3 regions of the Streptomyces sp. NBC_00354 genome follow, and region 2 is predicted to be linked to each of the others. Evidence: riboswitches for the same ligand, from Rfam matches in the RefSeq annotation. Region 2 holds a riboswitch; each other region holds the start of a gene.
What was found. A riboswitch is a leader RNA that binds a small molecule or an ion and turns the genes downstream of it on or off. The one in region 2 is predicted to bind cyclic di-AMP.
Positions count from the first base shown of each region.

Region 1: another riboswitch for cyclic di-AMP. It lies ahead of OHT74_RS07570 (LysM peptidoglycan-binding domain-containing M23 family metallopeptidase); the one in region 2 lies ahead of OHT74_RS23405 (transglycosylase family protein).
Region 3: another riboswitch for cyclic di-AMP. It lies ahead of OHT74_RS10450 (M23 family metallopeptidase); the one in region 2 lies ahead of OHT74_RS23405 (transglycosylase family protein).

Region 1 is NZ_CP107983.1:1,643,424-1,653,795, reverse strand. Features, by position in the region: gene OHT74_RS07600 (polyprenyl synthetase family protein) at 1-874, shown strand, start outside; gene shc (squalene--hopene cyclase) at 992-2,983, shown strand; gene OHT74_RS07590 (phosphorylase family protein) at 2,983-3,672, shown strand; gene hpnH (adenosyl-hopene transferase HpnH) at 3,678-4,706, shown strand; gene OHT74_RS07580 (aspartate aminotransferase family protein) at 4,703-6,085, shown strand; gene OHT74_RS07575 (tyrosine-protein phosphatase) at 6,131-6,952, opposite strand; cyclic di-AMP (ydaO/yuaA leader) riboswitch at 7,264-7,440, shown strand; gene OHT74_RS07570 (LysM peptidoglycan-binding domain-containing M23 family metallopeptidase) at 7,443-8,435, shown strand; gene OHT74_RS07565 (SGNH/GDSL hydrolase family protein) at 8,604-9,389, shown strand; gene OHT74_RS07560 (MBL fold metallo-hydrolase) at 9,570-10,372, shown strand, end outside.
Region 2 is NZ_CP107983.1:5,101,860-5,112,231, reverse strand. Features, by position in the region: gene OHT74_RS23425 (Ppx/GppA phosphatase family protein) at 1-883, opposite strand, end outside; gene OHT74_RS23420 (DUF501 domain-containing protein) at 880-1,455, opposite strand; gene OHT74_RS23415 (FtsB family cell division protein) at 1,529-2,017, opposite strand; gene eno (phosphopyruvate hydratase) at 2,143-3,429, opposite strand; gene OHT74_RS23405 (transglycosylase family protein) at 3,749-4,450, opposite strand; cyclic di-AMP (ydaO/yuaA leader) riboswitch at 4,453-4,624, opposite strand; gene OHT74_RS23400 (LysM peptidoglycan-binding domain-containing protein) at 4,907-5,929, opposite strand; gene OHT74_RS23395 (cytochrome P450 family protein) at 6,032-7,306, opposite strand; gene OHT74_RS23390 (globin domain-containing protein) at 7,437-8,645, shown strand; gene OHT74_RS23385 (nucleoside triphosphate pyrophosphohydrolase) at 8,666-9,691, opposite strand; gene OHT74_RS23380 (SurA N-terminal domain-containing protein) at 9,753-10,372, opposite strand, start outside.
Region 3 is NZ_CP107983.1:2,386,846-2,397,217, reverse strand. Features, by position in the region: gene OHT74_RS10475 (CobW family GTP-binding protein) at 1-1,060, shown strand, start outside; gene OHT74_RS10470 (restriction endonuclease) at 1,077-3,167, opposite strand; gene OHT74_RS10465 (DNA gyrase/topoisomerase IV subunit A) at 3,269-5,725, opposite strand; gene OHT74_RS10460 (M16 family metallopeptidase) at 5,961-7,310, shown strand; gene OHT74_RS10455 (M16 family metallopeptidase) at 7,331-8,698, shown strand; cyclic di-AMP (ydaO/yuaA leader) riboswitch at 8,883-9,041, shown strand; gene OHT74_RS10450 (M23 family metallopeptidase) at 9,055-9,849, shown strand; gene OHT74_RS10445 (GntR family transcriptional regulator) at 10,051-10,372, shown strand, end outside.

The DNA.
Region 1 (10,372 bases), 3.5 Mb from region 2:
CAAGGCCGTCCGCCCCGCCCTCGCTCTGCTCTCCGCCGAGGCCGCGGGAGCCGCGGCGGAGGTCGGCATCCCCGGCGCGGTCGCCGTCGAGCTCGTCCACAACTTCTCGCTGCTGCACGACGACCTGATGGACGGCGACGAGCAGCGCCGCCACCGCGACACGGTGTGGAAGGTGCACGGCCCGGCCCTCGCGATCCTGGTCGGCGACGCGCTCTTCGCCCTCGCCAACGAGGTCCTGCTGGAACTCGGCACCGTCGAGGCCGGCCGCGCCGCGCGCCGGCTGACCACCGCCAGCCGCAAGCTCATCGACGGCCAGGCCCAGGACATCTCCTACGAGCACCGCGAGCGCGTCAGCGTCGAGGAGTGCCTGGAGATGGAGGGCAACAAGACCGGCGCCCTGCTCGCCTGCGCGGTCTCCATCGGCGCCGTCCTCGGCGGCGCGGACGACCGTACGGCCGACAAGCTCGAGGAGTACGGCTACCACCTCGGCCTCGCCTTCCAGGCCGTCGACGACCTCCTCGGCATCTGGGGCGACCCGGAGGCCACCGGCAAGCAGACCTGGAGCGACCTGCGCCAGCGCAAGAAGTCCCTGCCGGTCGTCGCCGCCCTCGCGGCGGGCGGACCCGCCTGCGAGGAGCTCGCGCAGCTGCTCGCCGCCGACGCCAAGAGCAACGACTTCGAGAACTTCTCGGAGGAGGAGTTCGCGGCCCGCGCCGCGCTCATCGAGGCCGCGGGCGGGCGCGAGTGGACCGCCGAGGAGGCGCGCCGCCAGCACGCGATCGCCATCCGCGCGCTGGACGACGTGGACATGCCGCAGCGGGTGCGCGAACAGCTCGTCGCCCTCGCCGACTTCGTCGTCGTGCGCAAGAGGTGATCGCCACCCGAGCAGGGATATGACTCGCGAGTCGCCGGCCGGCGCCACCTGACAGGAGCGCCCGGCCGACGGCATACCCCAGCACAGCAGAGGACAACTGCCACGTAAGGGGAAGCCATGACAGCGACGACCGACGGTGCCGGTACCCCCGGCGCCGACCCGGATTTCACCATGCCGGACACGGTGCAGGGTGCGCAGGAGGCCGCCGCACGGGCCACCCGGCACCTGCTTGCGCGCCAGGACGCGGCCGGGTGGTGGAAGGGGGACCTGGAGACCAACGTCACCATGGACGCCGAGGACCTGCTGCTGCGGCAGTTCCTCGGGATCCGGGACGAGGCCACCACGCAGGCCGCCGCCCGCTTCATCAGGGGCGAGCAGCGCGAGGACGGCACCTGGGCCACCTTCCACGGCGGGCCGCCCGAACTCTCCGCCACCATCGAGGCGTACGTCGCCCTGCGGCTCGCCGGCGACGCGCCCGACGCCCCGCACATGGCCCGCGCCTCGGCCTGGGTCCGGGCCCACGGCGGGATCGCCGCCGCCCGCGTCTTCACCCGGATCTGGCTGGCCCTGTTCGGCTGGTGGAGCTGGGACCACCTCCCCGAACTCCCGCCCGAGCTGGTCTTCCTGCCGCCGTGGGTGCCGCTGAACATCTACGACTTCGGCTGCTGGGCCCGCCAGACCATCGTGCCGCTGACCGTGGTCTCCGCCATGCGCCCCGTCCGCCCGGCCCCGTTCGCCCTCGACGAGCTGCACACCGACGCGCGGCGCCCGTACCCCGCTGCCAACCGCCTGGCCCCGCTGGTCAGTTGGGAGGGCGCCTTCCAGCGGATGGACAAGGTGCTGCACGTCTACCGCCGGTTCGCCCCGCGCCGGCTGCGCAAGGCCGCGATGGACACCGCCGCCCGCTGGATCATCGAGCGCCAGGAGAACGACGGCTGCTGGGGCGGGATCCAGCCGCCCGCCGTGTACTCCGTCATCGCCCTGCACCTGCTCGGGTACGACCTCGCCCACCCGGTGATGCGGGCCGGGCTGGAGTCCCTCGACCGGTTCGCGGTGTGGCGCGAGGACGGTCCCCCCGGGCCTGACGGCCGGGGAGGTGCCCCCACCCGGATGATCGAGGCCTGCCAGTCCCCGGTCTGGGACACCTGCCTCGCCGCCATCGCCCTGGCCGACGCCGGTCTCCCGCCCGACCATCCGGCCCTGGTGAAGGCCGCCGACTGGATGCTCGGCGAGGAGATCGTCCGCACCGGCGACTGGGCGGTGCGCCGACCCGGACTCGCCCCCGGCGGCTGGGCGTTCGAGTTCCACAACGACACCTACCCCGACATCGACGACACCGCCGAGGTGGTCCTCGCGCTGCGCCGGATCAAGCACCCGGAGCCGGCCCGGGTCGAGGCGGCCATCGCCCGCGGAGTGTCCTGGAACCTCGGCATGCAGTCCGGGAACGGCGCCTGGGGCGCCTTCGACGCCGACAACACCAGCCCCTTCCCGAACCGGCTGCCGTTCTGCGATTTCGGCGAGGTCATCGACCCGCCGTCGGCCGACGTCACCGCCCACGTGGTGGAGATGCTCGCCGTCGAGGGCAAGGCCGCCGACCCGCGGACCCGGCGCGGCATCGCCTGGCTGCTCGCCGAACAGGAGTCCACCGGCGCCTGGTTCGGCCGCTGGGGCACCAACTACGTGTACGGGACCGGGTCGGTGGTCCCGGCCCTGACGGCCGCGGGCTTCGCCCCGGCTCATCCCGCGATCCGGCGGGCCGTGCGCTGGCTGGAATCCGTACAGAACGACGACGGCGGGTGGGGCGAGGACCAGCGCTCGTACAAGGACCCGGAGTGGGCCGGGAAGGGGGCCTCGACCGCCTCGCAGACCGCTTGGGCGCTCATGGCGCTGCTTTCGGCGGGAGAGCGCGACGGCAAGGCCGTCGAGCGGGGCATCGGGTACCTGGTGGAGACCCAGCGGGGGGACGGCTCCTGGGACGAGCCGTACTTCACCGGAACCGGCTTCCCCTGGGACTTCTCCATCAACTACCACCTGTACCGGCAGGTGTTCCCGCTCACCGCGCTCGGCCGCTACCTGTACGGGGAACCCTTCGCGCCCGGGGAGGCCTGATGGCCGACGCCGCCCGCGCCGACGGCCCCCAACGGTCCGAGCCGCCCGCACCGCTGCTGGTCGCCTGCGCCCTGCGCATCGAGCAGGCGGCCCTGCGCAGCGGCGGAGGCCGCGGCGCCGCCCGCACCGCACCCGGCTACTCCGTCCTGCGGACCGGCATGGGCCCGCGCGCCGCCGAGCGGGCCGTCGGCCGGGCGCTCGCCGAGCCGGGGCTGCACCGGGCCCCCGTCCTCGCCACCGGGTTCTGCGCCGGGCTGGTCCCCGGCATGAGCCCCGGCGACCTCGTCGTCGCCGAGGAGACCCGGGACCCGCGGGGCGCCGTCGCGTGCGCCGGCACCGCCCTGCTCGCCGAGGCACTGGCCCGGGCCGCTCCGGGCCGGACCGTGCACACCGGCGCACTGACCGGATCCGACCACGTCGTCCGCGGCCAGGAACGCGCCCAGCTGCGCGCCACCGGCGCCATCGCGGTCGACATGGAGTCCGCGGCCACCCTGTGGACGGCCACCCGGGCCGCCGCAGATGGCTGGAACCGTCCGGTTGCGGCCGTCCGGGTGATCGTGGACGCTCCGGAGCATGAGCTCGTCCGTATCGGCACGTTCCGCGGTGGAATATCGGCCTTCCGCGTATTGCGTGCCGTACTGCCCGCGTTTCATGACTGGCACCGTTCTTTGCTGCTCCCCAGGAGGTGAGCCAGATGGCCATGCCACTGCGACAGTCCATCAGGGTCGGGACGTATCTTCTCGAACAGAAGCTCCGCAAGCGTGAGAAGTTCCCGCTGATCGTCGAGCTGGAACCGCTCTACGCCTGCAACCTGGCCTGCGAGGGGTGCGGGAAGATCCAGCACCCGGCCGGCGTGCTCAAGCAGCGCATGCCGGTCGCGCAGGCCGTCGGCGCCGTCCTGGAGTCCGGCGCCCCCATGGTGTCCATCGCGGGCGGCGAGCCCCTGATGCACCCGCAGATCGACGAGATCGTCAGGCAGTTGGTGGCGAAGCGGAAGTACGTGTTCCTGTGCACCAACGCGATGCTGCTGCGCAAGAAGATCGAGAACTTCACCCCGTCCCCGTACTTCGCCTTCGCGGTGCACATCGACGGGCTGCGCGAACGGCACGACGAGTCGGTGGCCAAGGAAGGCGTCTTCGACGAGGCGGTCGCCGCCATCAAGGAGGCGAAGAGGCGCGGGTTCCGGGTCACGACCAACTCCACCTTCTTCAACACCGACACCCCGCAGACGATCATCGAGGTGCTCAACTACCTCAATGACGACCTCAAGGTCGACGAAATGATGATCTCGCCCGCCTATGCCTACGAAAAGGCCCCTGACCAGGAGCACTTCCTGGGCGTCGAGCAGACCAGGGAACTCTTCAAGAAGGCCTTCGCGGGCGGAAACCGGGGCCGCTGGCGGCTCAACCACTCCCCGCTCTTCCTCGACTTCCTGGAAGGCAAGGTGGATTTCCCCTGCACCGCCTGGGCCATTCCCAATTACTCCCTCTTCGGCTGGCAGCGCCCCTGCTATCTGATGAGCGACGGCTACGTGCCGACGTACCGGGAACTGATCGAGGAGACCGACTGGAGCAAGTACGGCCGCGGAAAGGACCCGCGCTGCGCGAATTGCATGGCGCACTGCGGCTACGAGCCCACTGCCGTCCTCGCCACCATGGGCTCCCTCAAGGAGTCCCTGCGCGCGGCCCGGGAGACGGTCTCGGGGAACCGGGAGAAGCAGTGACCGGCTTCGACCTCCGCGCCCTGCTGGACGAGCGGGGCGGGGAACGGTACGAGCTGCACACCAGGCACCTCAACCACCAGCTGCCCCGGATGCTGCACACGATCGGCTTCGACAAGGTCTACGTACGGGCCGAAGGCGCACACTTCTGGGACGCGGACGGCAACGACTACCTGGACATGCTGGCCGGGTTCGGCGTGATGGGCCTGGGCCGCCACCACCCGGTGGTCCGCCAGGCCCTGCACGACGTCCTGGACGCACAGCTCGCCGATCTGACCCGCTTCGACTGCCAGCCGCTGCCCGGGCTGCTGGCGGAGAAGCTGCTCTCGTACAGCCCGCACCTGGACCGGGTCTTCTTCGGCAACAGCGGCACCGAGGCCGTGGAGACCGCCCTGAAGTTCGCCCGGTACGCCACCGGGCGAACGAGGGTTCTCTACTGCGACCACGCCTTCCACGGGCTGACCACGGGTTCGCTCTCGGTCAACGGGGAGGGCGGGTTCCGGGACGGCTTCGCGCCGCTGCTGCCCGATACGAAGATCGCCCTCGGGGACCTGGCGGCCCTGGAACGGGAGCTGAAGCGGGGCGACGTCGCCGCCTTCGTCGTCGAGCCGATCCAGGGCAAGGGCGTGCTCGCGGCCCCGCCCGGGTTCCTGCTCGCGGCGCAGGAGCTGCTGCACCGGCACAAGGCACTGCTGATCGCGGACGAGGTGCAGACGGGGCTCGGCCGGACCGGCGAGTTCTACGCGTACCAGCACGAGCCGGGCGTGGAGCCGGACCTGGTGTGCGTGGCCAAGGCCCTGTCGGGCGGCTATGTGCCGGTCGGCGCGACCCTGGGCAAGGACTGGATCTTCAAAAAGGTCTATTCGTCCATGGACCGGGTGCTGGTGCACTCCGCCAGCTTCGGATCCAACGCGCAGGCGATGGCGGCCGGGCTGGCGGTGCTCTCCGTCATGGACGACGAGTCGGTGGTCGCGAACGCCCGCGCGATGGGCGACCTGCTGCGCGGCCGGCTCGCGGCGCTCGTGGACGAGTACGAGCTGCTCCACGAGGTACGGGGGCACGGCCTGATGATCGGCATCGAGTTCGGGCGGCCGTCCTCGCTGGGGCTGCGCAGCCGGTGGACCATGCTCCAGGCGGCCCGCAAGGGGCTCTTCGCCCAGATGGTCGTGGTGCCGCTGCTGCAGAAGCACCGGATCCTGACGCAGGTCTCCGGCGACCATCTGGAGGTCATCAAGCTCATCCCGCCGCTGATCGTGGACGAGCGGGACGTCGACCGGTTCGTCGGCTCCTTCCGCGCGGTCATGGACGAGGCGCACGGCGGGGGCGCACTGATGTGGGACTTCGGCAGGACGCTGGTGAAGCAGGCCGTCGCCGGCGGCTGACGGCCTGCTCCGCTGCCCGGTTTCCCGGTCGGGCTGTCGGCCGGGTTATCGGTCGAGCAGCTGCTCCCGCAGCCGGCCGAGGGTCTCGGGCGTGAGTCCGAGGCCCTCGGCGAGGTACCGGTCGACCCCGCCCCAGTGCTCGTCGATGGTGTCGAAGGCGGCCGTCAGGTACTCGGCGCGGGCGTCGAAGAGCGGGGCGAGCAGCTCCATCACCTCGGGGGAGCGGGCCTCGGGGGCGTCGCTGGTACGGCGCACCCGGTAGCGGCGGTGCGGGGCGTTGGACTCCAGGTAGTCCGCCACGATCGCCTCGCGCTCGACGCCCAGCGCGATCAGGGTGACGGCGATCGACAGGCCGGCCCGGTCCTTGCCGGCCGCGCAGTGCATGAGCGCCGGAATGCTGTCCTCGGCGAGGGCGTGCACGACCCGGCCGTGCTCGGCGGTGCGGTGCTCGATCATCGAGCGGTACGAGTTGGCCATCCGGGCGGCGCCCTTGCCCTCGCCCAGGATTCCGCGGAGCTGCTCGAGATCGCCGCCGCGGACCATCTTCCAGAATTCCTTGCCGTCGGCCGGATCCGACAGCGGGATGTTGACGTTCCGCACGCCGGGAAGCTCGACGTCGAGTCCCTCGAGGGCGTGGTCGGCGCCGTTGCGGAAGTCGAAAATCGTGTGGAGGCCGAGCGATGCGAGGAATTCTGCATCGGTTTCGGTGGCATGTGCCAGATGTCCGCTACGGAACAGTTTTCCTGGCTTGACCCTCCGCCCGTCGGCGGTCGGCAACCCGCCCACATCGCGGAAGTTGCGCACTCCGGCCAGCTCCGGCTCCGGAACGGGCTCCGTCCGCGGGGACTGGGGTATCTGCTGGGTCACGGGAACTCCTCCGCGTCGTCGTGAGATGTCCGAATTGCGCTACTTGAGGCCAACTTGCCGTCACTGGAGGCGAGATCGGGCGCAGCCCCGTGAGGCAGATCATACGGTGACCGTGAGTGCCTGATCGTCGAAGTCGAAAGGCCCGGCCGGGGCGGTTGTTGGCGGCGGGGAATGGACGGAGGGTGACCGGAATTCCGTCGAACTCCCCGTCCTGTGAATCCGTCAGGAAATTCGTGGCTTGTTCCGTGTGGCTCAACTCGATTACCTTCGCGATCGATCCGGATGGACCGCCGAATCCTGCCGCCGTCCGGAAACCGCACCCGACTATTCACGCGCGCGGCAGGAGCGGGGGAACCAGGTAAGCCGCTGTTCCCGATCTTTGTATCGGCGCAGCTCGGGGTGAAGCCGTACATGTTCCGTTCATGTGCGGCCGGACATCTCCAGTCCGAACCCGACAGCTCACCTCGCAGGCGACGGAGAGGAATTCGCCATGCCTGCAAAGGGTAAGCACCGCCGTCCCAAGTCCCGTTCCGTGGCGCGCGGCTTCGCCGTCGCAGGCACCGGTGGTGCGGCCCTCGCACTGCCGCTGCTGGGTGCCGTCGGCGCCCAGGCGGCCGGTGCCCCGGCCGTCGCCCCCGCCGCGGCTCCCGTGCAGGCCCCGCAGGTTCCGGCGGCGCTGCAGGCCGCGCCCGCCGCTGCCGCGCAGTCCGCGCCGGCCGTCTACACGGTCGTGCCGGGCGACTACCTCTCCAAGATCGCCCAGGACCGCCACCTCTCGGGCGGCTGGCAGCAGCTGTACGCCGACAACCGCGAGGCCGTCGGCACCAACCCGTCGCTGATCCACCCCGGGCTGAAGCTGACCCTCGGTGCGCAGGGCGAGGCGGCTCCGGCCGCGCAGGCTCCGGCCGAGAAGTCCGCTCCGGCTCCGGCGAAGAAGTCCTCGGCCTCGCCCTCGCAGGACAAGGGCTCCGCGGACGTCGCGCCGGCCCCTGCCGCCCCCGCCCCCGCGGCCGCAGCCGCCGCCGCGCCCGCCAAGAAGAGCACCGCCGCCAAGTCCGCCGCCGGTACGGTCAGCGCCGCCGGCTTCGTCGCCCCCGTCGGCGGAGGGATCTCCACCCAGTACAAGACCCCCGGCGCCATGTGGTCCAGCGGCTACCACACCGGTGTCGACTTCATCGCGAGCTCCGGCACCACCGTCCGGGCCGTGGGCGCGGGCACCGTGGTCTCCGCCGGCTGGGCCGGCGCGTACGGCAACGAGGTCGTCATCCGGCACGCGGACGGCAAGTACTCCCAGTACGGCCACCTGTCCCAGCTCTCCGTCTCGGCCGGCCAGAGCGTCACCGGCGGCCAGACCCTCGGCCTCTCCGGCTCCACCGGCAACTCGACCGGCCCGCACCTGCACTTCGAGATCCGCACCGGGCCGTCCTACGGCTCGGACATCGACCCGCTGGCCTACCTCCGCACCAAGGGCGTGAGCATCTGACGGCTCCCGCCGTCGGACAGAGGCAACCGGACTCGTGAGGCCGGGACCCGAGGGGGGTCCCGGCCTCACGCCCTGTTATTCCGTACCGACCAGGTGGTATAGATCACGGTCCGTCAACCCCTGCCTACGGTGGCGTAGGTCACGCGCCGGGGTGAAAGATGTGTTCTCGTGGCAGCGACGAAGACGACACTCAAGACCATCGGCTCGTACGCGGCGATCGGGGACAGCTTCACCGAGGGTGTGGGGGACCCGGGACCCGGGGAGACCTTTCTCGGCTGGGCGGACCGGCTGGCCGTACTCCTGGCCGATCAGCGCGAGGAAAACGAATTCCGGTACGCGAACCTGGCCGTGCGGGGGCGCCTCCTCGACCAGATCGTGGCCGAACAGGTCCCCCGGGCCAAGGAGCTCGCACCTGACCTGGTGAGCTTCTGCGCCGGCGGCAACGACATCATCCGGCCCGGCAGCGACCCGGACGACGTGGCGGAGCGGTTCGAGGCGGCCGTCGCCGACCTCACCGGAGCCGTCGGCCACGTCATGATCACCACCGGCTTCGACACCCGCGGCGTGCCGGTCCTCAAGCACCTCCGGGGCAAGGTGGCCACGTACAGCGCCCATGTGCGTGCCATCGCCGACCGCTACGACTGCCCGGTGCTCGACCTCTGGTCGCTGAAGTCCGTACAGGACCGGCGGGCTTGGGACGACGACCGGCTGCACCTCTCGCCCGAGGGGCACACCCGGGTCGCGCTGCGCGCCGCCCAGGTGCTGGGGTTCGAGGTGCCGGCCGACCCCGACCAGCCGTGGCCGCCGCAACAGCCGCGCGGCTCGGTGGACGTGACCCGGGACAACATCCAGTGGGCACGGGAGTACCTGGTGCCGTGGATCGGGCGGCGGCTGCGCGGGGAGTCCTCCGGGGACCACGTGGAGGCGAAGCGTCCGGACCTGCTGCCGCTGTAGCCCGGCGCAGGAGGGGCGGAGTGACGGGGCGGCGGGGTAGCCGAGTAGGAGAAGGGGACGGGGCAGGAGGACGGGGGCGCGCGGCGGAATCCTTCGGGGCCGGTGCGCGTTGGCATGGTGATAGACCGGAAACCAGTACGGCCTCTCACGCCCATCCGTCCCACCCTCCCAGGAGGCGCTTTGACCGGCTCCCGTCCCCTGCGTCCACGGCTGCGTGCCCTGCGGCCCGAAGCCTTCGGCGCGGATCCGTCCGGCGCACGCCTGGAGCGGATCCAGCGCTCGCCGAACTTCGCCGACGGTGTCTTCCAGAACCCGGTCGGGGCCCGGACCAGGCCTTCCGGCTCCATGATGGAGTTCGCCAAGATCTACTTCCACAAGGAGCAGCGGATCCGGCGCAACCCCGGAGCTCCCATCCCGGTCTACCCGACGACTCTCGCCGAGCTGGCGAAGCCGCCAGTCAGCGGGTTGCGCCTGACATGGATGGGGCACTCGGGCGTACTTGCGGAGATCGACGGGCGGCGGGTGCTGTTCGACCCGGTGTGGGGTGAGCGGTGCTCGCCCTTCCCGTTCGCCGGGCCCAAGCGGCTGCACCCCGTACCCGTACCGCTGGCCTCGCTGGGGCCGGTCGACGTCGTGGTGATCTCGCACGACCACTACGACCACCTCGACCTGCCGACCATCAAGGAGCTGGCCGGTACGGACACGGTCTTCGCCGTCCCGCTCGGCGTCGGCGCCCACCTGGAGCGCTGGGGGGTGTCGCCGGACCGGCTGCGCGAGCTCGACTGGAACGAAGGCACCAAGATCGCGGGACTCTCGCTGACGGCAACGCCGGCCCGGCACTTCTGCGGGCGCGGCCTGCGCAACCAGCAGAACACCCTGTGGGCCTCCTGGGTCGTCGCGGGCGACGAGCACCGGATCTTCCACAGCGGCGACACCGGCTACTTCCCCGGGTTCGGGGAGATCGGCGCCGAGCACGGCCCCTT
Region 2 (10,372 bases):
AGGCGCCGATGCGCTCCATGATCGCGAGCAGCACCAGGGTGCCCGCGCCGATGACGTCCACCCGGCCCGGGTGCAGGACCGGGATCGCCGCGCGTTCGGCGTGCACCGACGTCAGCATGCGCTCGGTGATCTCACGGACCTGCTCGTACGAGATCCGGGCGTGGTGGATCGCCGAGGAGATGTACTCCGGCAGCCCGAGGGCGATCCCGGCGACCGTGGTCACCGAGCCGGCCAGGCCCACCAGCGTGCGCGCCTCGGACAGCGGGACCGTCTGCTCCACGAGGTCCAGCGCCGCCTCGATGTCGGCCCGTATGGCGGCGATCTGCTGTGCGGTCGGCGGGTCGGTGACCGCGCCGTCCACCACCAGGTGGCGCTCGGTCATGCGGACGCAGCCCACGTCGACCGAAAGGGCCGCCCGTACGTGCTCCTCGCCGACCACGAACTCGGTCGAACCGCCGCCGATGTCCACCACCAGGAACGGCTTCTCCAGGTGGGTGGTGCCCGTCAGCTCCTTGGTGGCGCCGATGAAGGAGAACTCCGCCTCCTGGCCGCCGGAGATCACCTCGGGCTCGACGCCCAGGATGCCGAGGACCCCCTGGACGAACTCGTCCCGGTTCTCGGCGTCGCGGGAGGCCGAGGTCGCCACGAAGCGCAGCCGCTGCGCACCCAGCTCCTTGATGACCGCCGCGTACTCGCGGCAGGCCGCGAAGGTGCGCTCCAGCGCCTCCGGGGCCAGCCGGCCCGTCTTGTCCACGCCCTGGCCGAGGCGGACGATCGTCATCCGCCGGTCCAGCTCCACCAGCTCGCCGGTCTCCGGGTTGCAGTCCGCGACGAGCAGGCGGATGGAGTTCGTACCGCAGTCGATTCCGGCGACGCGGGTCACGCGTCCGACTCCTTCTGCTCCGCCTTCTCCGCGTTCTCCGCCTTCTCCGCCTTCTCAGCGCACGGGGTGACGCAGGCGCCCTTGGCCCACCACTCCGGCAGCATCGCCAGCGCCTCGTCGCCGAACGGGTTCACCCCGGGCCCGGCGGCCAGCGAGTGGCCGACCAGCACGTGCAGGCACTTCACCCGGTCCGGCATCCCGCCGGCGCTCGGGAAGCCCTGGAGCACCTCGATGGCGTCGCGGCGCCGGATGTAGTCCTCGTGCGCGGCCTGGTAGGCGGCGGCCAGCTCGGGGTCCTCGGCGAGCCGGGCCTGCATCTCCTTCATCACGCCGTTCGCCTCGAGCGTGCCGATCGCGGAGGCCGCGCGCGGGCAGGTGAGGTAGTACGTCGTCGGGAAGGGCGTGCCGTCGGGGAGGCGCGGGGCGGTCTCCACCACGTCCGGCTGGCCGCAGGGGCAGCGGTGGGCGATGGCGCGCAGCCCGCGCGGCGGGCGGCCGAGCTGCTGCTCGAACGCCTCGATGTCCGCGTCGGTCGGCTCGGTCCGGTCGGTCTGGGGCGGGGGCGTCTGCATGCCTGGAGGAAGTCTCTTCGTTCTCGTGGATGGGTGCGGTGCTCGGGTGCGGTACTCGGAGTGCCGTTGCTCGTCACTCGCCGGGGCGGTCGGCCTTGTCGACGCCGTCCCAGACGTTCGAGTACCAGGGCCGGTCAGATCCGGCCGTTCCGGTGCGGTGCCGATCGGCGGCCCCGGCCCCGGGGTCGGTCATGATGTAGCTGATCTCGCCCGGGCGGACGAAGTGCAGGTGCTTGCGCGCCTGCTGCTCCGCGTACGCGTTGTCCTGCCAGCGGGCCTTCTCGTCGCGGAGGCGTTCGAGGCGCCGGCTCGCGGCCTCGGCGGCCCGCTGCTGCTTCGCGATCTCCGAACGCTGGGAGACGTACTGGCGCATCGGATACGCGAGGGCGACGACCAGCGTACAGAGGACGAGCACCAGGAGCGCGGCCCGGCCGGTGAGCCGGCTGCGGCGGACCTGACGGCGCGTCTGCGAGCGGTAGACGTGGGCGGCGGTCCGCTCGCCGAGCTGCTTGAGCCTGGTCGCGGTGGAGAAGGTGGAGAACCGATCCCGGTTCCCGGCCATTGATCCCGCCTCCCCTTGTACGCGGTACGCACTACGCAATACGTCCCCGCACACGGTACGGGACCGAGTGCGGGGACGTACGGAGGCAAGAGCGTGGTTATCCCCTAGCCCTCAGCCCTCAGCCCTCAGCCCTTGAAGCGCGGGAAGGCGGAGCGGCCCGCGTACACCGCGGCGTCGTCGAGGATCTCCTCGATGCGCAGCAGCTGGTTGTACTTGGCGACGCGGTCCGAGCGGGCCGGGGCGCCGGTCTTGATCTGACCGCAGTTCACGGCGACGGCGAGGTCGGCGATGGTGACGTCCTCGGTCTCACCGGAGCGGTGCGACATCATGCACTTGAAGCCGTTGCGCTGGGCCATCTCGACGGCGTCGAGGGTCTCGGTCAGCGAACCGATCTGGTTCACCTTGACGAGCAGGGCGTTGGCGGAGCCCTCCTCGATACCGCGGGCCAGGCGCTCCGGGTTGGTGACGAAGAGGTCGTCGCCGACGATCTGGACCTTGGTGCCCAGCTTGTCGGTGAGGGTCTTCCAGCCGGCCCAGTCGTCCTCGTACAGCGGGTCCTCGATGGAGACCATCGGGTACGCGGAGACGAGCTCCTCGTAGTACTCGGTCATCTCGGCGGCCGAGCGGGACTGGCCCTCGAACTCGTACTTGCCGTCCTTGTAGAACTCGGACGCGGCGACGTCGAGCGCGAGCGCGATGTCCTTGCCGGGGACGTAGCCGGCCTGCTTGATGGCCTCGACGATGAGGTCGAGCGCGGCGCGGTTGGACTCCAGGTTCGGGGCGAAGCCGCCCTCGTCGCCCAGGCCGGTGGAGAGGCCCTTGGTGTGCAGGACCTTCTTGAGGGTGTGGTAGACCTCGGCACCCCAGCGCAGGGCCTCGGAGAAGGACTCCGCGCCGATCGGGGCGATCATGAACTCCTGGATGTCCACGTTGGAGTCGGCGTGCGACCCACCGTTGAGGATGTTCATCATCGGAACGGGCAGCAGGTGCGCGTTCGGACCGCCGAGGTAGCGGAAGAGCGGGAGGTCCGAGGCCTCGGACGCGGCGTGCGCGACGGCGAGGGACACGCCGAGGATGGCGTTGGCGCCGAGCGAGCCCTTGTTGTCGGTGGCGTCCAGGTCGAACATGGCCTGGTCGATCAGACGCTGCTCGGTGGCGTCGTAGCCGACGAGCTCCGGGCCGATCTGCTCGATGACGGCCAGGACGGCCTTCTCGACGCCCTTGCCGAAGTAACGGTTGGGGTCACCGTCACGGAGCTCGATGGCCTCGAATGCACCGGTGGAGGCGCCGGACGGAACTGCAGCACGGCCGGTGCTGCCATCGTCGAGGCCCACCTCGACCTCGACCGTGGGGTTGCCTCGGGAGTCCAGGATTTCCCGGGCTACGACGACGTCGATGGACGGCACGAGCATCTCCTTCTGGGATGTGACGCTGGGTGTGCGGTGGCATGTCAGGCCGTGGGATGGCCCCGCCGACTAGAGCCTAACCGGCTCCGGGCACTCGGCCAGCCGACCGCCCGCCTCCTGGGACGAAAAAGGGCCCGAATACCCGCCTTCCGGTACATAGGACTCTTGACCAAGGGGGGTCCCGGCCCGGTCCGGGGCGGGACCGGGAGGGGAACAGGAGGGGCTCGGGCCGGACAAACGCCGCCGCCCGGCGCGTGGGGGGAGACGCGCCGGGCGGTGGGGATGCTGCGTGTTGTGCTCGCTGCCGCAGTTGTTACGGCAGGGTTCAGCTGAGCTTCAGCTTCTGACCCGGGAAGATCAGGTCGGCGTCCGAGACGATGTCCTTGTTGAGCTCGAAGAGCTTCTCCCAGCCGCCCTTGACGCCGTTGGCCTCGGCGATGGTGCCCAGGGTGTCGCCGGGCTTGACCTCGTACGAGCCGTTGCCGGTCTTCGGGGCCGGGGCCTCGGAGCGCTCGGAGCGGGTCGTCGGAGCCTCGGAGCGCTTCGTCTCCTTCTTCGGCTCGGTCTTCTTCGGCTGGGTCTTCTTGGTCTCGGTCTTCTGCTCCGTCTTCTTCGGGGTGTCGGTCGTACCACCGCCGGTGTAGGAGGAGTTGGAGAGGCCGACGCCGCAGGACGGCCACGCGCCCTTGCCCTGGCCCTTGAGGACCTTCTCGGCTATGGCTATCTGCTGCGACTTGGAGGCCTGGTTGGCCTGCGCGGCGTACGCCTTGCCGCCGTACGCGGCCCAGGTGGAGGACGAGAACTGCAGGCCGCCGTAGTAGCCGTTGCCCGTGTTGATGGACCAGTTGCCGCCGGACTCGCACTGCGCGACGCGGTCCCACTCCGTGGAGGTGGCGGCGGAGGCCGAGCCGGCCGCCATGAGCGGGGCGGCGACGGCGACACCGGCGACGCCGGCGAGCGTGACGATGCGGGTGGTCCGCTGAATGGCCGTGGCGCGGCGGTGCTTGCCCTTGCCGGAAAGCAGCATGGAGTTCTCCTCACCGACGCCTGCGAGGTGAGCTGTCGGGTTCGGGCTGATGAGTGCCCGGCCGTGCGACGAGGCGCACGACTTAACCCCTAGCCGTTTCCGTGACCGTCTCTCAACGGCCGGTCCCGGCGCCTACCTTGGTTCCCCCGCTCCTGCCTTCGGCGCTTTACGCGACGACTGTTCCCTCCGGCCGCCGGCAGGATTCGGCGATGCGGTCGAAGGAGCCCGCGGTGGCGGGCGACTCAGAAGGTAGGCAGGTCTCTCCCCGATGTTCAACGAGGAACACCGGGGAGAAACGGCCCCTACTTGCGCTCCCTTTACGGCCGTTTGCGCAGGTGAGGACGGGGTTTGCGGAAGGCTCCAGGCGGGACACGCCAGTTGACCGGAAGAGACACATGTCTCACTTGCGGATAACGGACATTCAGCTCTTTATGGGTGTCCGAAGTGCCGCTATTCCTAGCTTAGATCCAGGTTCTGGCCGGGCTTGATCAGATCGGCGTCATCGCCGATGACCTGCTCGTTGGCGTGGTAGAGCGCGTTCCAGCCGCCCTTGAGCTTCTTGGCAGACGCGATGGTGGCCAGGCTGTCGCCCGCCTGGACCGTGTACGAGGGCGCCGACGCCCCCTCAGATGCGACGGGCAGCTCGAGGGCGGGCGTACCACGGTGCTTGCCGTTGCCGGAGGTGTCCGGGATGGCGCTCGGGTCGGTGGAGGCGCCCGGGGCACCCGGGGCCGCGGGGGCGCTGGGGTCGGCCGGGACGCCCGGAGCCTTCGGGTCCGCCGGGTTCCCCGGGGTCGTCGGCGCGGTGGGCGTCGTCGGGGCCGTGGGGGTACCCGGGTTCGCGGTCGGGTCGCCCGGGAGCACCGGGGCGGTCGGCGACGTGGACGGCACGTCCGGGTCGGGCATGACGGGCAGTCCGCTGTTCGGCGCGAGCGGCGCCGGCGGGAGCGTGAAGTCCGGGGCCGGAGTCGGGGTCGGGGCGCCGAAGTCCAGTGCCTTCGCTCCGGAGCCGCCCTTCGGGACCGAGTGGTCCGGGCGCGAGGGGCTCGGGGCGACGGGGCCGAGCGTGCCGGGCAGGCCCGGGTCCACGGTCGCGGCGGGGGCCTGCTGGGTCAGCCCGGCAGACTCCGAGCACTGCCCCCACGCCTGGGGGCCCTGGGTGCCCAGCACCCGCTCGGCGACGGCGATCTGCTGCGAACGGCTGGCGAGGTCGGGGCGCTCGGCGAAGTCGAGGCCGCCCGAGGAGTTCCACTGCTCCTGCGTGAACGAAAGTCCGCCGTACGACCCGCTGCCGGAGTTGGCGCTCCAGGAGCCGCCGCTCTCGCACTCGGCGACCTTGTCCCACGTGGAGGTGTCCGCCGCGCTCGCGCCGGTGGCGGCGAGCAGCGGCAGGGCCAAGGCGGAACCGGTGACTCCGGCGGTGACGACTATCGCGGGTACCTGGCGGGGGCGTCTGTGGCGGCCGTTCCCGGAACGCATGAGCTGCACCTTTCGCATAACGGCTGGGTAACGGCAGAACCTAGCCGTCTTAGCACGCTAGTAACAACTCTTGACGGGGGCTGACTTACGGTCAGGCGCCCTTCAGATGTTTCGGGCTGTGAACCTGACGGGAAGAGTGCGCAGGCCACGCATGATCAGACCCCCGCGCCAGCGAAGCTCGTTGGACGGAACAGCAAGTTCCAGATCCGGCAGACGCTTCAGCAAAGTCGCAAGCGCGGTCTGCCCCTCAAGTCGTGCGAGCGGAGCACCCAGGCAGTAGTGGATGCCGTGCCCGTAACCGAGGTGCTGGTTGTCGGTGCGGGAGAGGTCGAGGGTGTCCGGATCGACGAACCGCTCGGGGTCCCGGTCGGCCGCGGCGAGGACGACGAGCACCGGATCGCCGGCTGCGATGTCCTGGCCCCCGAGGGTCAGCGGCTCGGTGGCGAAGCGCCAGGTGGCCAGCTCCACGGGGCCGTCGTAGCGGAGCAGCTCCTCGATGCCGGTCTCCAGCAGGCCGCTCTCACCGGCGGCGAGGGAGTCCTGGAGACGGGTGCGCTGATCCGGGTTCATGAAAAGGGCATGTACCCCATTACCGATCAGATTGACCGTGGTTTCGAAACCCGCGAACAGGAGGATGAAGGCCATCGCCGTGGCCTCGGCCTCCGTCAGGTGGTCCCCGTGGTCGCTCGCGCGGATCAGGTCGGAGATGAGGTCATTGCCCAGATCATCCCTTTTGCGGTGGATGAGTTCACCGAGATAGGTCCGCATCTGCTTCACGGAGCGGGCGACCCCGCCGCGCGGGCCGCCGCCGTGGCGGATCATCATCCCGGCCCAGTCGCGGAAGTCGTCCTGGTCCTCGCGCGGTACGCCGAGCATCTCGCAGATGGCGTAGATGGGGAGCGGGAAGGCGAACTCGTGGATGAGATCCGCTTCCCCCTTGCTCACGAACTGGTCGATGAGGTGATCGGTCAGCTCCTGCACCCGCGGGGTGAACTCGGCCACCCTGCGCGGGGTGAACGCCTTCGACACCAGCCGCCGCAGCCGGGTGTGGTCCGGCGGGTCGATGTTGAGCAGATGCGTCATCAGCTCCGCCTTGCGCTCCCCCGGGATCCCGGTCTTGCCCTTGGCGTGGGCCGGCTCCGCGTGGTGCGCCGGGTTCTTGCTGAGCCGCTGGTCCGCGAGGGCCTGGCGGGCGTCGGCGTACCGGGTGACCAGCCAGGCCTCGACCCCGCTGGGAAGCTTGGTGCGGTGCACCGGGGAGTGCTCGCGCAGCCAGGCGTACGCCGGGTACGGATCGGTCGCGAACTCCCAGTCGAACAGGGTCGGACCCTGGGGAGGAGTGCTGTCTTCGGGGGCTGCGGAGGTCGGCTCGTGCACCCGCTGACCGTATCCCGCGGGCCGGCCGCCATCCCATATGGGTCGTTCGCCGCGGCTGTCCGTAGATCCGCCATCGCTTGACCTCGGGTTCCCCGGCCCTCCTACTTTCGGTTCTGTGGATGCGAGGATCTTGAAGAGCAGTTTCGCGGTGGTGGAGAGAAGGGCCGAGCACGCGGTCAAGTACTTCTACTCCCACCTCTTCTGGCACAACCCCGGGATCCGTGAGCTCTTCCCGGCCTCCGCCGAGGACATGGAACGCCAGCGCGACCGGCTCTTCGCCGCGCTGACCCACGTGGTCGCCCACATGGACGACGAGGGCCTCCTCCCCTATCTCCACGACTATCTCCACGACCTCGGCCGCGACCACCGCAAGTTCCTCGCCAGGCCCGAGCACTACGCGGCCGTCGGCTCCAGCCTGCTCGCCGCGCTCGCCCGGACCTCCGGCGAGGCCTGGACCCCGGGCGTGGAGAAGACCTGGTCCGAGGCGTACCAGGTGGTCGCCGACGCCATGATGGAAGGAGCCGCCGCGAGCGAGGACCCGCCGTGGTGGGACGCCGAGATCGTCCGCCACCTCCAGTACGGGGAGGACATAGGGGTGCTGACGCTGCGCCCGCACGCCCCGTTCCCCTATCTCCCCGGCCAGTACGTGAGCGTGAGCAGCGAGCGGGTCCCGACGACCTGGCGCACGTACTCCATAGGGAACGCCCCGCGCCCGGACGGCACCCTCGACCTGCACGTCAGCCGCATCGAGCACGGCCGGCTCAGCACCGCCCTGGTCCGCGAGGCCCGGCCCGGCGAGATGCTGCGGCTCGGCGCCGCCGGCGGGCAGCTGACCTTCCGCCGCGCCGACCGGCCGGTCAGCTTCATCGCGGCGGGCACCGGCTGGGCACCGATCCGGGCCATGCTGGAGGAGCTCGCCGGGCAGCCCCCCGACCAGGACGTACGGCTCTTCGTCGTCGCGCGGGACGCCGCCCACCTCTACGACCGGCCGCTGATCGACGAGTACGCCGCCGCCTTCGGCTGGCTCGGCGTCACCTACATCACGCCCGCCCCCGGGCAGCACCGCAACGAGGCCACCGGGCGGCTCGCGACCGCGCTCGGCCACCGGGCGCTCTGGCCCGACCAGGACGTCTACCTCAGCGGCCCGCCGCCGTTCATCGACGAGACCGCGTACCTGCTCCGGGAACTCGGCGCCCTCCCCGGCCGGATCTTGCACGACTCCGTACCCGCCGCCGGCACGGGCCACGGCCCGAACGGCCGGCCCCTGGGCTTCGGGGAGTGGTTCCTGAGCCGCCCCGCCCCGCACTGGCACAACCCGTCGGGCCGCGCGCCCCGGTAGGGCCCGTCTTCTGCCGCGGGCTACTCGCCGACGTCCTCGCCAATGCCCTCGCCGATGCCCTCGGCGGCGCGGATCGCGTCCCGGTAGACGCGGGCCGCGGCGCGCAGCGCGGTCTCCGGGTCGACGCCCGCCGCCTCGGCGCGCGCCGCCAGTTCCAGCAGTTCGTACCCGATGCCCTCGCCGCGGGGAAGCTCCACGGCCACGCCGCCCGTGCGGACCCGGCCGGCGAGCTTGGCCGCGAGCGCGAGACCGGGCTGGCCCAGCGGGATCCCGTCGGTGACCGACTCCCGCTGCTTCTCGACCGCCTTGGTGCGCTGCCAGTGCGCGCTGACGTCCTCCGGGGTCTGCGCGTCCGCGTCCCCGAAGACGTGCGGGTGCCGGTGGATCAGCTTCTCGACGAGGCTGCCGGCCACGTCGTCGATGGAGAACGGCTCGGCCCCGTCGCCGGGACGGCCTTCCTCGGCGATGCGCGCATGGAAGACGACCTGCAGGAGTACGTCGCCGAGCTCCTCGCGCAGCGCCTCCCGGTCCCCGTCCTCGATGGCCTCGACCAGCTCGTACGCCTCCTCCGTGGCGTACTTGACCAGTCCCTCGTGGGTCTGGCGCGAGGTCCAGGGGCATTCCCGGCGGACCCGGTCCATCACCTGGACGAGGTCGAGCAGGCGGGCGCCGGGCAGATCGTAGGAGCCGGGCAGCAGCTCGAGGTCGGGCATGTCGACGCGGCCGGAGCCGGCGAGCCGGGCCAGTCCGTCGGTGAGCCGCTGGTCGCCCTCGCCGCCCGGGATCACCACGACCGTGCGGCCCCCGGCGCAGGCCTCGACCAGCGCGTGCGCGTCCGGGGTCTCGTGCGCGACCTCGACGCCCGCCTCGCGCAGGTACGGCAGCTGCGGGTGGCCCGGGTCGGCGCACAGCACCCGGTCCGCGGCGTGCAGGGTCTGCCAGGCCGGCCAGGACAGCAGGCCGGGGGCGACCCGGTGGCTGGCGGTCAGCAGGACGATCCGGCCGGCGCCGGTGTCGTCGGCAGCGGCAGGATCGGCGGCGGGCACGGCGGGGGCGGGTTCGGCGGCGTGGTCATTCACCCTCCGAACCTACCTCCGGACGGGCGGCTCAGGCTCCGGCGGGGGCCTGCTCGGGCCGGGTCCGCTGGACGATCCACGGGGTGTCCTGGTCGCCGAGCACGATCTGCTGCGCGTCCCAGACGCCGTAGCGCGGGTTCACCTCGATGTGCAGCGCCTTCGCGGCGGACGCGAGCTTCTCGACCGCCTTGTCCTGGCTGCCGTAGTGGTCGAAGAGCTTGTCGCGCAGCAGCTTGAAGCGGGCGTCGGCGTCGAGCTGGCCGGGTGCCAGCTGGGCCTGCTCGAGGGCGGCCGCGGCGAGCTTCTCGCTGCCGCCGGCCTTCTCCAGCTGGGCCTTGCGGAAGTCCTGGACCTCCTTCTCGCCGACGCTCACGCCCGCCTCCTTCGCGGCGCGCTCCAGGACGACGGTCTGGATCATCTTGTTGAGCTTGACGCGCTCCAGGCCGGGTGAGGCCTGGATGAGCTGCGCGGCGGTCGGCCCGGACTCGTTCTGCGCCGCGCGGACGTCGCCCACCTGGGCCTGGAGCGCGGAGGTGGTGATCCGTTCGCCGCCGACGACGGCCGCGGTGCCGGGGCGGGCCTGACCCGAGCAGGCGGACAGCAGGGGGGCCGCCGCGAGCAGGGCGGCGGAGACGGAGAGCGCTGTGCGAC
Region 3 (10,372 bases), 2.7 Mb from region 2:
CTTCGGCTCGATCGAGATCGACGCGATGGCCGTGGCGGGCCAAGTCGGCGATTCGATGGTCTCGCTCGGCGGCGGCTGCCTGTGCTGCGCGGTCGACGGCAGCGAGCTGGACACGTACCTGGAGAAGCTCTCGGCGCCGGTCCACCGGATCGACGTGATCGTCATCGAGGCGAGCGGGCTGGCCGAGCCCCAAGAGATGATCCGGATGCTGGTGGCCAGCGAGAATCCGGCGATCCGGTACGGCGGCATGGTGCAGGTCGTGGACGCGGCGGAGTTCGATTCGACCCGGGGCGAGCACCCGGAGAGCGACCGCCACCTCGCCGTCGCGGACCTGGTGGTCCTCAACAAGACCGACCGGGTCGACGCCGCCGAGCGGGCCCGGATCGAGGGCGAGCTGGGCGCGCTCTGCCCAGGGACGCCGGTGGTGGCCGCCGACCACGGCCGCATCGATCCGGAGCTGCTCTTCGACCGCCGCCCGTGGACCGAGACCCAGGGCCAGCTGTCGTTCGAGGACCTGATCGCGCAGGCCAGGGACGCGCTCGACGCAGTTGATGCAGGCGACGCGGAGCACGAGGAGGACGGGGACCACACCGGGCACGCCCACACGGTGTACGAGAGCACGGAGTTCGTGTCCGACCAGGCCATGAACCCGCGCCGGTTCATCGACTTCCTCGACCGGCGGCCGGCCGGGCTGTACCGGATCAAGGGCTATGCCTACTTCGGAGTCCCCGGCCACGAGGAGCGCTACGAGGTCCACGCCGTCGGCCGCTTCCTCCGGTTCGCCCCGCAGCCCTGGGGCCGGGGCGAGGCCAGACTGACGCAGCTGGTCCTGATCGGCGCCGGTACGGACGGCCCCGCCCTGCTCCGTGAGCTGGAGGCCTGCCGCGAACCGGCTCCGCAGCACGCGCCCCCGGAGAGCATGTGGGGCGTGCTCCGCTACGTCGACCGCCCGGCGGAGGCGGAAACCGAGCCGGAGCCGGAGCCGTACGACCCCGAGCCGTACGGCGATCCCGATTCCGATCTTGATCCCGATTCCGACCCCGAATCCGCAGACCTGTAGGACGCGACGCCCGGGGTCAGGCGACCTCGACGCCGTATTCGCGGAGGAGGTCCTCGAGGCCGCCGCGGTAGCCCTTGCCGCCGATCACGAAGTCCCAGTCGCCGTTGGAGCGGCGCCGGAACGAGCCGAGGACCAGGGCGGTCTCGCCGGCGCGCCCGTCGGAGACGTCCAGTCGGCCGAGTTCCTCGCCGCCGGGGGACAGCAGGCGGATGTGGGCGTCTGTGAACCCGGCGAGGTCGGCGTGCGGATCGGCCTCCGGGTCGATCGCGGCGACGAGGACCAGGCGGTCGGCGGGCTCGGGCAGGGCGTCGAAGGAGACCTCCAGCGCGGCCTTGTCGGGGGCCGAGTGGGCGCGGGCCCGTACCGAACCGTCCGGGGTCCGCGGGTTGTTGAAGAACACGAAGTGGTCTTCGCTCAGCACCCGGTTGCCTGCGCAGACGAGGGCGCACACGTCCAGGGCGACCGCGCCCGACCAGGACATGCCGAGCACGTTGTGGTCCGCCGAAGGGGCGGCGGGCTCCGGCTCGGTCGCGCGCTGCGCCGGACCGCCGCCGAGCCGGCCGCGCAACCCGTACTGGTGGAGCAGCTCGACCAGGTCCGCCCCGGGAACCAACTCCAGCGGCTTGCCGTTGGCAAAGGTGTACGACCCGGGCCCGAAGGACGCGGTGGTGACCAGCACCCCCTTGTTCGCCCCCTTGTCCTGGACCGTGCCGTACAGATCACGCACGGCCGTCGGCGGCACCGTGTTCCGGTAGCGCTTGACCTGCACCACGATCCGCCCGCCCCGGATCGGGGCCGGGTCCAGCGCCTCCACGTCCACTCCGCCGTCGCCCGACCGCTGCGTGGTCACCGCCTCCATGCCCATCGCCCTGAAGAGCTCCGCCACCAGGTTCTCGAAGGCGATCGGATCCATCACGAACAGATCCGGCTCGTCCTCGTCCGCGTCGCCCGCCTGCCCGCCGTGGCTGACGACGCCCCCGCCGACCTCTTCGGGCCGGCGCCCGGGGCGTACCGCCGTCAGCTGGTCGGGGCGCGCCGACAGCTGCCCGCCGAGCCCCGACACCAGACAGTCCACCGCGCTGACCTGCTCCAGCCGCAGCCCCGCGAAAGCGCTGCGCGCCGCCGGCACGGAGGAGAGTACGAACCGCGTCTCCTGCCCCGTCGCCGGATCGTGGCAGTCCACGAACCCGTTGACCACGACCGAGTCCAGTACGCCGAACTCGTCCGCCGCGTACAGCTCGCGCACCACCAGCAGCATGCACTGCGCCAGCAGGTCCCGGTACAGCGCCCGCCGTTCCGTGACCGGGCGGGGCTTCACCCTGTCCTGGTCCGTGCTCGGCAGGTACTGCACCGACCTGGCCTCCGGCACCACCGCGTACCCGGGGAGCTCCCAGTCCAGCACCAGCTGGCGGGCCGCAGGGTCGTACGCGGCCGCCACCTGCCTGGGCAGCGCCTCGGGCCAGGCCGTCGAGGCGTACAGGGCGGCCGAGAAGTACTCCACCGCCGCCTCCGCGTCGCCCGAGCGCAGGGCGCCGGCCAGCTCGGTGAGCCCGCTGTTGTGCGCCCGCACCCCGGCGAGCTGCTGCTCCGCCCACCGGTCGTACTGCTGCCGGTACGCCGCCAGTTGCTGTTGCCGCTGCGCCTCCGCGGCGTTCGCGGCCTGCCAGGCCTGGGTGTACCGGGCGTGAGCCTCCCGCTCCGCCTGGGCCCGGTGGCTCGACCCGAGCGTCCAGCCGCTGCTCTGCTGCTGGAACTGGTCGATGCGTGGCATCGGCACCGGCTGCGCCAGGGCCCCGGGGTCGAAGGATTCCAGTTGCTCGGACCGGGCCAGGGCAGATATCCGGAACGCCGGTGCCCGGCAGCCCGCGACCAACAGGCCCTTGAGGGCGTCGACCTCGGCGTCGAACTGCGCGGTGCGCCGTAGGGCCTCGGCCTCGCGGTACTGCCGGTGGCTCCGGTTCGCGTCGCGTTCGTGGGCCCGCTGCCGGTCCCGTTCGTAGGAGTGCTGCCGGCGCTCGGCCTCCCGCTGCTGGATCAGCTGTGTCTGCTGCTGCCGGCGCTGGGCCTCGGCCCAGTCCCCGATCAATCCGCCCGACCGACGACTCATCAGCTGTGTACTCCCCCCCACCAACACCCGGAGGGAAAACACTAGTCGGCATTCGGGTGGTACGTCCCCCCGGTCGCACCACCCGAACGCCGCCGTACGTCCTACAGCACGCCCCCCGCCAGCGCGGCGACGACCGCGGGCAGCGCGGCACCCGAGCCGTCGCGGCGCGGGTCCACGGCCGGCAGTTCGGCCGGGCTGCCGTTCGCCGCGGCAGCGCGGACCGGTGCGTTGCCGGCCCAGGCCAGTACCAGCAGGTCCTCGCCCTTCAGGAACCGCTGGCAGCGCACGCCGCCGGTGGCCCGGCCCTTGCGCGGGTACTGGTCGAACGGGGTGAGCTTTCCGGACAGCATCGAGTCGTCCAGCGTCCCCTGCGAGCCCGCCACCGTGAACACCACGGCGTCGCGCGCCGGGTCGATCGCCGAGAAGTGGATCACCTTGGCGTTCTCGGCGAGCTTGATGCCCGCCATGCCGCCCGCCGGGCGGCCCTGCGGGCGCACCTGGCCCGCGGGGTAGCGCAGCAGCTGGGCGTCGTCGGTGAGGAAGACCAGGTCCTCCTCGCCCGTGCGCAGTTCGACCGCGCCGACGATCCGGTCGCCCTCCTTGAGGGTGATGACCTCCAGCTCGTCCTTGTTCGCCGGGTAGTCCGGCACGACCCGCTTGACCACGCCCTGCTCGGTGCCCAGGGCCAGGCCCTGCGAGGACTCGTCCAGCGAGGTCAGGCAGATCACCTTCTCGTCCGCCTCCAGCCCGGAGAGGAACTCCCCGACCGGGGCGCCGCCCGCCAGGTTCGGCGCGGCGTGGGTGTCCGGCAGCTGCGGCAGGTCGATCACCGACAGCCGCAGCAGGCGCCCGTACGAGGTGACCACGCCGACATCGGCCCGGGCGGTCGCGGCGACCTGCGAGACGATCAGGTCGTGCTTAGCGCGGGCGCCGCCCTCCTCCTCCGGCAGCGCCTCGCCGTTGGCGGTGCGCGCCAGCAGGCCCGTGGAGGACAGCAGGACCCGGCACGGGTCGTCCGCGACCTCCAGCGGAACCGCGGCGACGGCCGTCCCCGCCGACTCCAGCAGGACCGTACGGCGCTCGGTGCCGAACTTCTTCGCGACCGCCGCCAGTTCCGTGGAGACCAGCTTGCGCAGCTCCGTGTCGGACTCGAGGATCCCGGTCAGCTCGTCGATCTCGCCGGTGAGGCGGTCGCGCTCGGACTCCAGCTCGATCCGGTCGAAGCGGGTGAGCCGGCGCAGCGGGGTGTCCAGGATGTACTGGGTCTGGATCTCGCTCAGCGAGAAGCGCTCGATGAGCCGCTGCTTCGCCTGCGCCGAGTTGTCGCTGTCCCGGATGATCCGGATGACCTCGTCGATGTCGATCAGGGCAACCAGCAGGCCCTCGACCAGGTGCAGCCGGTCGCGGCGCTTGGTCCGGCGGAACTCGCTGCGGCGGCGCACGACCTCGAAGCGGTGGTCGAGGTAGACCTCGAGCAGCTCCTTGAGGCCGAGCGTCAGCGGCTGGCCGTCGACCAGCGCGACGTTGTTGATGCCGAAGGACTCCTCCATCGGCGTCAGCTTGTAGAGCTGCTCCAGCACGGCCTCCGGGTGGAAGCCGTTCTTGATCTCGATGACCAGGCGCAGGCCGTGCGAGCGGTCCGTGAGGTCCTTGACGTCCGCGATGCCCTGGAGCTTCTTCGAGCCGACCAGGTCCTTGATCTTCGCGATGACCTTCTCGGGGCCGACCGTGAAGGGCAGTTCGGTGACGACCAGGCCCTTGCGGCGGGCCGTCACGTTCTCCACCGCGACCGTCGCGCGGATCTTGAACGTGCCGCGACCGTTCTCGTAGGCGTCCTTGATCCCCGAGAGGCCGACGATCCGGCCGCCCGTGGGCAGGTCCGGACCCGGCACGAAGCGCATCAGCGCTTCCAGGTCCGCCTGCGGGTAGCGGATCAGGTGGCGGGCGGCCGCGATGACCTCGCCCAGGTTGTGCGGGGGCATGTTGGTGGCCATGCCGACCGCGATCCCGGAGGCGCCGTTCACCAGCAGGTTCGGGTACGCCGCGGGCAGCGCGACCGGCTCCTGCTCCTGGCCGTCGTAGTTGGCGGTGAAGTCGACGGTGTCCTCGTCGATCGACTCCGTCATCAGCGACGTGGCGTCCGCCATCTTGCACTCGGTGTAACGCATCGCGGCCGGCGGGTCGTCGTTGCCGAGCGAGCCGAAGTTGCCGTGGCCGTCGACCAGGGGCAGCCGCATCGAGAAGGGCTGGGCCATGCGCACGAGCGCGTCGTAGATCGACGCGTCACCGTGCGGGTGCAGCTTGCCCATGACCTCGCCGACGACGCGGGCGCACTTCACGTAGCCGCGGTCGGGGCGCAGGCCCATCTCGTTCATCTGGTAGACGATGCGCCGGTGTACCGGCTTCATGCCGTCGCGGGCGTCGGGCAGGGCGCGGGAGTAGATCACCGAGTACGCGTACTCGAGGAAGGAGCCCTGCATTTCGTCGACGACGTCGATGTCGAGGATCTTCTCCTCGAAATCCTCCGGCGGCGGGGTCTTCGTGCTGCGGCGGGCCATCGCTGCGCGGCTCCTTAACCAAGAAAGAAGGTGTGCTGGGGGTCTTGCGGGTGGTCTGGCGGGTGGTGCGAGAGGGGCTGACGGGGGTTGTCGCGGACCATTGTGGCCCGAGGCACCGACAACGCCGACTCCGACCCAGGTCTGAGCCGGGAACTTCTCCGGTCCCCGACGCGCTTGCATACAGTGGCAGGTCTGACGGAAATCTCTGCATCGCGATCGAAGGGACCACATGCCCATGGGTCACACGGCCACAGCCCAGGCCGGCTCCGGCGGCCTCACAGCGACCGAGCACAGGCTGGCCAACGGCCTGCGCGTGGTGCTCTCCGAGGATCACCTGACCCCGGTCGCCGCGGTCTGCCTCTGGTACGACGTCGGCTCGCGCCATGAAGTCAAGGGGCGAACCGGTCTGGCTCACCTCTTCGAGCACCTGATGTTCCAGGGCTCGGCGAGCGTACCCGGCAACGGCCACTTCGAGCTCGTCCAGGGTGCCGGGGGTTCGCTCAACGGCACGACCAGCTTCGAGCGCACCAACTACTTCGAGACCATGCCGGCCCACCAGCTGGAGCTTGCGCTCTGGCTCGAGGCGGACCGGATGGGCTCGCTGCTCGCCGCCCTGGACGACGAGTCCATGGAGAACCAGCGCGACGTCGTCAAGAACGAACGCCGCCAGCGGTACGACAACGTCCCGTACGGCACGGCCTTCGAGAAGCTGACCGCCCTGGCGTACCCCGAGGGCCACCCGTACCACCACACGCCGATCGGCTCCATGGCCGACCTGGACGCGGCCTCCCTGGAGGACGCCCGCGCCTTCTTCCGTACGAACTACGCGCCCAACAACGCGGTGCTGTCGGTCGTCGGTGACATCGACCCCCAGCAGACGCTCGCCTGGGTCGAGAAGTACTTCGGCACCATCCCCGGGCACGACGGCAAGCAGCCGCCGCGCGACGGCACGCTGCCCGAGATCATGGGCCGGGAGCTGCGCGAGGAGATCGTCGAGGAGGTTCCGGCCCGCGCGCTGATGGCCGCCTACCGGCTCCCGCACGACGGCACCCGCGAGTGCGACGCCGCCGACGTGGCGCTGACCGTCCTGGGCGGCGGCGAGTCCTCCCGGCTGCACAACCGCCTGGTACGCCGCGACCAGACGGCGGTCGCGGCCGGCTTCGGCATGTTGCGGCTCGCCGGCGCGCCCTCGCTCGGCTGGCTGGACGTGAAGACCTCCAGCGGGGTCGAGGTGCCCGACATCGAGGCGGCCGTCGACGAGGAGCTCGCGCGGTTCGCCGCCGAGGGCCCGACGGCCGAGGAGATGGAGCGCGCCCAGGCGCAGCTGGAGCGCGAGTGGCTGGACCGGCTGAGCACGGTGGCCGGCCGCGCCGACGAACTCTGCCGCTTCGCCGTACTGTTCGGCGACCCGCAGCTGGCGCTCAGCGCCGTCCAGCGGGTCCTCGACATCACCGCCGAGGAGGTGCAGGCCGTGGCCGCGGCCCGACTGCGCCCCGACAACCGCGCGGTGCTGGTGTACGAGCCGCTCCCGGCAGAGGCCGACGGGGCCGACGAGAACGACGAGAACGAGGGGGCGGAGCAGTGAGCGACACCGCAGCCGTCACGATGACCTTCCACCCGCAGCCGCAGGCCGGCCAGGCCCGGCCCTGGGCCTTCCCGGCCCCCGAGCGGGGCTCGCTGTCCAACGGGCTGACCCTGCTGCGCTGCCACCGCCCCGGCCAGCAGGTCGTCGCCGTCGAGGTCAACCTCGCCGCGCCGCTCGACGCCGAGCCCCAGGGCCTGGACGGCGTGGCGACCATCATGGCCCGCGCGCTGTCCGAGGGCACCGACAAGCACTCCGCCGAGGAGTTCGCGGCCGAGCTGGAGCGCTGCGGCGCCACGCTCGACGCGCACGCCGACCACCCGGGCGTGCGCGTCTCCCTGGAGGTCCCGGCCTCCCGGCTGGCCAAGGCGCTGGGCCTGCTCGCCGAGGCGCTGCGCGCGCCCGCCTTCGCCGACAGCGAGGTCGACCGGCTGGTGCGCAACCGGCTCGACGAGATCCCGCACGAGCTGGCCAACCCGCAGCGCCGCGCCGCCAAGCAGCTCTCCAAGGAGCTCTTCCCGGCCACCTTGCGGATGTCCCGCCCGCGCCAGGGCACGGAGGAGACGGTCGCCCGGATCGACTCCGCGGCCGTGCGTGCCTTCTTCGAGGCCCACGTACGCCCCGCCACCGCCACCGCGGTGGTCGTCGGCGACCTGACCGGCATCGACCTGGACGCCGTACTGGCCGACACCCTGGGCACCTGGACCGGCAACACCGCCGCGGCGCTCCCGGTGCCGCCGGTGACCGCCGACGACAGCGGCCGCGTGGTCATCGTGGACCGGCCCGGCGCGGTCCAGACGCAGCTGCTCATCGGCCGGATCGGGCCGGACCGGCACGACCGGGTCTGGGCGGCGCAGGTGCTCGGCACGTACTGCCTGGGCGGCACCCTCACCTCGCGACTGGACAAGGTGCTGCGCGAGGAGAAGGGGTACACGTACGGCGTGCGCTCCTTCGGCCAGGTGCTGCGCTCCACCGCCGACGGCAAGGGCGCCTCGATGCTCGCCATCAGCGGCTCCGTGGACACCCCCAACACGGGCCCGGCGCTCGACGACCTCTGGAAGGTGCTCCGCACCCTCGCGGAGGGCGGCCTGACCGACGCCGAACGGGACGTGGCGGTGCAGAACTTGGTGGGCGTGGCCCCGCTGAAGTTCGAGACGGCCGCGGCCGTCGCCGGCACGCTCGCCGACCAGGTCGAGCAGGAGCTCCCGGACGACTACCAGGCCCGGTTGTACGCGCAGCTGGCCCAAACGGGCACGGTGGAGGCGACGTCGGCCGTCCTGGCCGCCTTCCCGGTGGACCGCCTGGTCACCGTGCTGGTGGGCGACGCCTCGCAGATCGAGGCGCCGGTGCGGGCGCTCGGGATCGGTGAGGTCACCGTCGTCACCAACTGACGGACATCCCAAGGGGCTCCAGCGGCTTGTCCACCGGAGCCCCTTTTGTCTGTTTAGTGGAGAGGTTGCTTGTATGCGGTGTGGCGTACGCAACAAAAAGGCGTGTCTGTTTGGCGATTGACTGATGATCCGCCTAGCGTCGGCCGTGCTGTCCGTCAGTTGTACGCGCCGCATCCGCGGCACCGGGCAGCGATCGCCGAGTCCCCGTCAGGCGCGAGCCTGGGGAGCCGGGGACCCACATGTGTCCCTGGGGTGAATCGGACCGCCTCGTCAGAGGGGGCCCGTAGGAGACCTTCCTGCTCCGAACCCGTCAGCTAACCCGGTAGGCGAGAAGGAAGGAAAGGATCAGCCCCTTCATGGCGTTTGGCAGTCGTGCCGCCGGTAAGCACCGTGGTTCCAGTCGTCTGAGCCGCAAGACCGCCGGCTACGCCGGCATCGCCGCCCTCGCCACCACCGGTGTCGTCGGCTCCCTCGCAGGCCCGGCGTTCGCCGCGTCGGACAAGGCCCCCTCCATGGAGGACACCGGCCTGAACGCCGTCGTGACGGCCGAGGACCTTCCCGTCCAGATCGAGGCCCAGGCCGAGGCCCAGGAGCACGCGGCAGAAGCCGCGGCCGCCAAGGCGAAGGCGGAGGCCGACGCTGCGGCGCGCGCCGCCGAGGCCAAGCAGAAGGCCGAGGAGAAGGCGAAGGCCGAGCGCGAGGCCGCCGAGCGCGCCGCCCGCGAGGAGGAGCGCAAGCGCCTCAACACCTTCGTCGCCCCCGTCGACGGCTCCTACATCAGCACCCAGTGGCACGCGGGCGGCGGCATGTGGTCCTCCGGCAGCCACACCGGCATCGACTTCCACGCGGCCTCCGGCACCTCGGTGCACGCGGTGGGCTCCGGCACCGTGGTCGAGGCCGGCTGGGGCGGGGCGTACGGCAACAACGTCGTCATCAAGCACAACGACGGCACCTACACCCAGTACGGCCACATGACCTCGCTGAGCGTCTCCGTCGGCGAGCAGGTCACCCCGGGCCAGCAGATCGGCCTGTCGGGCTCCACCGGCAACTCCAGCGGCCCGCACCTGCACTTCGAGGCCCGCACCGGCTCCCAGTACGGCTCGGACATCGACCCGGTCGCGTACCTGCGCAACCACGGCGTCGACGTCTGACCCGCAGCACTTCACCGAAGGCCCCGGCTCCCCGAGCCGGGGCCTTCGCGTTGTGGCCGCAAGCGGCCGCATTGTGGCTGTAAATATTCGCGATTTCCGTCTGCGCTCGGAAAACATCGCGTGTTGCAATAGAGTCCCAGTACGATCCCAGCACGGTCGCGGCAATGGCGTCGACAGTCGGAAATAGGCGGAGGTCCGGACTTGCGTATTCCTGCGCACGCGGTATGCACGGCAATCCGCGACGACATCGTCTCCGGAGTCTTCGAGCCGGGCGGCCGGCTGACCGAGGAGCTGCTGGCCCGCCGGTACGGGGTCTCCCGCGTCCCGGTCCGTGAGGCGCTGCGGACCCTGGAGTCCGAGGGCTTCGTCACCACCCGGCGGCATGCGGGTGCCTGCGTTGCCGAGCCCACCGAGCAGGAGGCGGCCGACCTCCTGGAACTGCGGATGCTGATCGAGCCGCTGGCAGCGGCCCGGGCCGCCCGCCGGCGGACCGAGGCCCACCTCAAGGTGCTGCGCGGGCTGG